2 regions of the Alkalihalobacillus sp. MEB130 genome follow, and region 1 is predicted to be linked to the other one. Evidence: predicted binding sites of a transcription regulator. Region 1 holds the regulator's gene; the other holds the start of a gene.

The links. Region 1 encodes NrdR, which represses ribonucleotide reductase genes. Its sites were predicted from a motif close to AACACNATATATNGTGTT; they were not measured.
Region 2: a site for NrdR is predicted at 2,148-2,165, ahead of N0O92_RS20090 (vitamin B12-dependent ribonucleotide reductase). Genes of this name have one in related genera too.

The regions. Positions count from the first base shown of each region.
Region 1 covers NZ_JAOANA010000003.1:133,078-136,512, reverse strand. The annotation lists gene N0O92_RS04245 (replication initiation and membrane attachment family protein) at 1-1,110, opposite strand, end outside; gene nrdR (transcriptional regulator NrdR) at 1,182-1,643, opposite strand; gene speD (adenosylmethionine decarboxylase) at 1,891-2,262, opposite strand; gene N0O92_RS04230 (glyceraldehyde-3-phosphate dehydrogenase) at 2,426-3,435, opposite strand, start outside.
Region 2 covers NZ_JAOANA010000026.1:1,465-4,899, forward strand. The annotation lists gene N0O92_RS20080 (lipoate--protein ligase family protein) at 134-970, shown strand; gene dat (D-amino-acid transaminase) at 1,020-1,862, opposite strand; gene N0O92_RS20090 (vitamin B12-dependent ribonucleotide reductase) at 2,323-3,435, shown strand, end outside.

The sequences.
Region 1 (3,435 bases):
CAACTTCATATCTTGACTATACAACATAAAGTCTAAAAGTACATTGGCTACTCCTGGCAATAATTGATGATCTAGTATTAGTGATTCAATAATCTTGACATCTGCTGTTGCCACTTTCGCTCCGTCCGAACGAATCTCAAGCAATTCCAAAGGTGCAGTCGTCTCATAAAACTTAATAGCTCGTTCTTCCTCTGTTTTTGGCTCAACCCCAGCCATTGTCTGGTTTATTATCGGCTGTTTTTGCATCGCTAATCCAGGTGGTTCATTTCCATGTTCCACCTTATACCATTCCTGCGCTTTCTTTCTCAACTGCTGCAAATCTACCTTTTCATCATGAAGAAGAGCTTGTTGAACAATGCTACTCATTTCTAAAGGTTCTATTTTATAGACAAAAGCAAGTCTACTAATTGTTTTTCTAACTTCTTCTGTTAAAGCTTCATCTGGTACGATAAAGGAAGATAAGCTTTTTTCAAGCAATTCAAAATCAAACGCTTGAAATACCAATTCACTTTGCTCATTAGATGAGAGCAATTGTTTGTCTTTATCGACTTGTAAAGCGTTACCTGTTTCTGAAGTTAGATTGGAAACCATTTCTGAGTGGTGCAAAGAAACATATACTTCATCAAAGGCATGCGTCATTTCCATATAGTCATCTCGATTAATCTGATTAAGAGTAAAGCGATCACGAAGTTGCCGGTAATGAGACTTACCAAGACGATTAAATAAATACACACTTAACACATCATTCTCAAAAAATTGTTTCGGTGTCATCGGAGGCTGCAACTCATACAGATAGGTCGCATTGCCGGATTCATCTTTATGCTTAAACGTTTTTAATAAACCTATTCCTTCTAACTTCTTTCTTTCTTCATATATGACTTCAAGGGAAACACCTAACAAAAGCATTAGTTGCCGGTGAGTCCATTCACTACTCCAATACTCATCTTTCTCTAATTGGGAAAGGAGTGTCAAATACAAACTATGAGCTATTGCACCAGTAAGTGGTTGATACAACAAGGTTAACGTTAATCTGTCCACCTCTGTTATATAGTTACTTGTCCGAACTGAAAATCGATCAACTGGTAGTAGTTCCTTCCAATGCCAACTCATCCTTTCACCCCCAAAATCGCCCAATTGGCTATCTCACGTAAAAAGAGCTTGTAGCGAGTTACGCTTAAGCTCTATTCTTCATTCTTATTCATTAAGTCTGTCAATTCTTTAATAAAGACATTGATGTCCTTAAATTGTCGGTAAACAGAAGCAAACCGAACATAAGCAACATCGTCAATATCAGCTAACCTTTCCATAACAAGTTCGCCAACGTCTTGACTTTGGACTTCATTTTTACCAAAGCCTCTTAATTCACGTTCCACACCATTCACGATCATCTCAAGTGTATCTAAAGAAACAGGTCTCTTCTCACAAGCACGAATTAATCCGCGTAAAATTTTCTCATGTGAGAATTCTTGACGCGTCCCATCTTTCTTTACAACAATTAAAGGAATTTCTTCCACCATTTCAAACGTCGTAAAACGATGACTGCATTTTTCACATTCTCTTCTCCGGCGAATAGAACGTCCTTCATGACTTGGCCTAGAATCAAGTACTCGAGTTCCATTGTGATGACAAGCAGGACATAGCATTTGATCATCTCCACTTTCCGTATCGTACATAAATCGTTCAAGTAAAGTATCTATATTTTATGATATAGAAAAAGTAGAGGTCTGACAAGATACTCTTACTGTTTACAATAGAACTATCATAACATAAAGATGCAAAAGAAAGTGAAATGACAAAAAAGAGGCTGAATTGTCGTGTCCTTTTGAACCTGTTAGCTTTACAAAAAAACGTATCGGTAAAAAATAAAACAAGGTTAACCTTGTTTATACTTTATCGTTGTGATTTCCCCACTTTTATTGGTCCCATACCTCTTGGTACTTCCACTACTTCACTTGCTGTTGCACGCAATGACTCTGCGATGTAAGAAGCAGCCACATTGGGGTCAAGATTTCCACATGTATACACATCGATACTTGCATATCCATGTTCAGGAAAACTATGAATCGTTAAATGGGATTCTGAAATAATGACTACCCCACTAACTCCTCTTGGGGCAAATTTATGAAATGCTACCTCGCGCACTTGAGCTCCTGATTTTAAAGCAGCATCCACAAATAATTGTTCAATGAAACTCATATCATTTAATTTCTCCACGTCACACCCCCATAATTCTGCAATAACGTGACGACCCATTGTGTCCATATGTAAAATCCCCTTTATTAAAGATAATGTATAAAGAACGTGATTACTTAAACAAACTACTGTTATCGTGTCACATTATGAAATACACTATTCTGTCCTTTGTACATACGTAAACAAAAGAGATGACTTGAAGGATCCTGTCCTCTAAGTCATCTCTTTATGATTATGAAGCTGAATGTACTTGGTTTGTTTCATATAATTTTGTTGCAACAAGGTTCATAAGATCAACCACTCTACATGAATACCCCCACTCATTGTCATACCAAGCCAATACTTTTATTTGTCTTTCATTCATCACCATTGTAGAAAGTCCATCAATAATCGATGATTGATCATCCCCATTAAAATCAACCGACACAAGTGGGTCATTTGTAAACCCTAAAATTCCTTTTAGTTTACCTTGAGAAGCTGATAGTAACGCTTGATTTACTTCTTCAGCCGTTACATCTTTTTTTACATTAACGACTAAGTCAACGAGGGACACATTTGGAGTGGGAACCCGAAGTGCCATCCCATTTAACTTACCTTCTAGTTGAGGAAGGACTTTGGCGATTGCCTTGGCTGCACCTGTGGAAGTAGGGATAATAGACTGCCCACAAGCTCTAGCCCTTCTCAAATCTTTATGTGGATTATCAATATTCTTCTGATCATTTGTGTAAGCATGAACCGTTGTCATTAACCCACTTTCAATGCCAAATTCCTCATCAAGAACTTTGGCAACAGGAGCTAGACAATTAGTTGTACATGAAGCATTAGAAATAATATGATGTTCTTCATTCATGTAATCGCGTTCATTTACTCCGACTACGATTGTGATATCTTCATCTTTTCCAGGAGCCGTAATTAGTACTTTTTTTGCTCCTGCTTCCAAATGATAACCAGCTGTTTCTTGTGTTTTAAATTTTCCTGTTGCTTCTATTACGATGTCAATTCCGAGCCCTGCCCACGGAAGTTCCCTTGGATCTCGAGATTGCAACAACATAATTTCTTTTCCATCTACAAGTAACGCATTTTCTTTTGCTTCAACTGTTAAATCATATTTTCCATGAATACTGTCATATTTTATTAAATGAGCCAATGTTTCAGCCGGATAGCTAGCATTAATCGCAACAATATCCACCTTTTTCTCTTGCATCGCTCTTCTAAACACCATTCTCCCAATTCGTCCAAATC
Region 2 (3,435 bases), on a different contig from region 1:
TACACTCCTTTACGTACTGCGTCCCTATCCATTATAATATCCGCTTCTTAAATACGCAATAACTCAAATAACTTGGCTAGAAAACAAATCCTTTGTTAGAATAACATAGAGATTAATTGGAAAGAAGCGATGTATAGTGAAAGAAACGTGGCGGTACATAGATTCAGGTAATTGCTCTCCTGCTTATAATATGGCTTTGGATGAGGCTTTGTTGGATTGGCATAGCAAAGGGATCATCCCTCCAACGATACGTTTTTATGGATGGAACCCTGCAACTCTCTCCATTGGATACTTCCAAAAGGTAGAAAAAGAAATCAATATGGAAAAAGTGAAAGAGTACAACCTAGGGTTTGTTCGCAGACCAACGGGTGGGCGTGGAGTATTGCATGATCAAGAATTAACGTATAGTGTGATCGTTTCAGAGGAACATCCAGAGATGCCAAAGACAGTGACCGAAGCGTATCGTGTCATATCGGAAGGGATTTTAGAAGGATTTAAAGATGTTGGATTGGATGCTTATTTTTCGATACCGAGAACGGATGAAGAAAAAAATGCATTGAAAAATCCTCGTTCAGCTGTTTGTTTTGATGCGCCTTCTTGGTATGAGCTTGTTGTGGAAGGAAGGAAAGTGGCAGGGAGCGCTCAAACGAGACAAAAAGGAGTCATCTTACAGCATGGATCAATAATCTTAGATATAGATGAGGATAAGCTGTTTGATTTATTTAATTACTCAAGTGAACGTTTACGCGAACGAATGCAAAAGAATTTTAAAAACAAAGCGGTAGCTATCAATGCACTTAGAAGTGAGCCTCTCACAATGGAACAAGCAAAGGCAGCTTTTAAAAGAGGGTTTGAAAAAGGATTAAACATTGATTTAGAGCCATATACGTTAACAAAAGATGAAGAAGAAATCGTGAATCAAATAGCGAGAGATCGCTATGAGACAGATGAATGGAATTATAGGAAGTAACTATATGAAAAAAGAGGACTGGTTGTTAGTGACCAGTCCTCTTTTGCTGCTATTTAACTTTTGGGAGCAATTCCTTAAATTTCTTTTGAAGATCTTTAGTTACAGGACCTACTGGAAAAGTGGTAGATAGTTGTCCGTAAACGGCCTTAATTGGTGTAATCTCAACAGAGGAGCTTGAAATAAATGCTTCATCTGCATGTTCTAGTACGTCAACAGGAAAAGGCTCTTCTACTACAGAATAATCATGTTTTTGAGCAACATCAATAATTAATTGGCGTGTAATCCCATTTAAAATAAGGTTGGTTGCCGGGTGTGTGTACAGCACCTTATCTTTTATAAGAAAAAGATTGGATGAGGAACCTTCAGTAATTGTCCCATTGCGATGTAGAATCGCCTCTTGGCATTTGTTATCAGCTGCTTCACGTTTGACCATTACATTTCCTAATAAGTTAATGGTCTTTATATCACAGCGTAGCCAGCGAATATCATCTGTCAACCAAACATCAATCCCGTTTTTTTGTGAATCTTCGAGTGTTTGAGCAGGTTGTGTGAAAGCTGTGAAAATCGGAGTTGATTCTCTTGAATATAAATGGTTGCGAGGTTCTACCCCACGAGTGACTTGAAAATAAACTAGACCATCCTGAATGGAGTTTTTTTCAATTAATGTAGTGATGAATTGTGTAATCTTCTCTTTTGAATAAGGAAGGGTGATGTCTAATTTCTTTGAGCTTTCAATAAGACGATTAAGGTGTAAGTCCATAGCAAAAGGCTGGCCTGCATATACTTTAACTACTTCGTATATTCCATCACCAAAATAGTATCCTCTGTCATCAAAATGGATGGAAGCCTCCGTTTTAGGAATGATTTTTTCATTTTGTATAATGTATTCCATATTTTGTTCCTCCAGCTATTCAATATCTAAATGTTGATTTATTTTCTTACCGATGTATGCATCAAGAATAACATAATTATGATTATCACCGATTAAAAATTTTGTCAAAGATTTTGTATCGCCGCCGAAACTATGATGAAATAAGACATTGAAATCAATTTTATTCTGGCAAGAGACGAATTCGTTCAAAATGTCGAAAAAAAGCGGATAACATTCTACTAAACTCGTAAATCCTTCTTTTTTTTAGCCATTACAAAGTTGACAAATGAAATCGAAATATAATCCAACACAATATATGGTGTATGGAAAATAAATTTAAGCACAATATATTGAATCTAGTGATGATCTTGTGGTAAGCTTACCCAAGAATATCGTACATGGACAAGCACAACAGTTATAAGAGATCAACTAGAAATACTAGTTAAATATAGATTTCCATGTGAAAGAGGAGGAGACGCGAATGGCAATGACGATGTCAAATGTGATGCGCCTGAATACGGAAAGACTAAATGAGGATATTGAGCAATTTTCGCAAGTTCACTCAATTACAAGCGACATGCATATTACTCAAAAAGGCGTATCAAGACTCGTAATGTTAGACCGTTACACGTTTAAAGATACAGAAAAGAAAACATTAAAAGAAGGGGATTTCGTTGTCTTAACTGTAAAAGACGACCCGAAGTTCCCAGCACGCGGATATGGATTCGTTACAGAGCTTAACCGTGACCAAAATCAAGCGAAGGTACTCATTGATGAAGAGTTTCGTGGAGTACTTGAAGGAGAAGAGGCAGATTCAGGTGTTGTTACTCGCTCACTAGATACTATTGAAAAGCCTTTAGAAATTTATTATGAGCAAATTGCTAAACGTAATGCAACTGGTCTTGCCTCAGTTGAAACAACGGAAGAAAAACGTCAAGAAGTTTTCGAACAGTTTTTTGAGCAACTCGTTTCCATGAATTTCATTCCAGCAGGTCGTGTTTTGTATGGTGCTGGAGCGGAGACAGATGTTACGTACTTTAACTGTTATGTTATGCCTTACGTTCAAGATTCACGTGAAGGCATCTCTGAACATCGTAAGCAAGTTATGGAAATTATGAGTCGTGGTGGAGGTGTGGGGACGAACGGTTCAACATTACGCCCGCGTAATACACTTGCTCGTGGAGTGAATGGTAAGTCATCTGGATCGGTTTCATGGCTTGATGATATTGCAAAACTTACGCATCTTGTGGAACAAGGTGGGTCTAGACGTGGAGCTCAAATGATCATGCTTTCTGACTGGCATCCTGATATTTTAGAATTCATCATTTCTAAAATGCAAAATCCACGCATTTTGCGTTTCTTGTTAGAAAATACAGAAGACGAACATATTCGAAAGCTTGTTAAAGATAAACTTTCCTTCACACCACTAACAGTGGTTGAAGAATCAATGTACCAAGGTATTGTTAACTACAAGACCATTGCTGGTCACGGTGGTTTCGATCCGAAAGTTATTGAAGATGCGGAAGAAAAATTACGTGTTGGTGGAACGTACTCTGTAAATAACGCGGAGTTTTTAACTGGTGCCAATATTTCC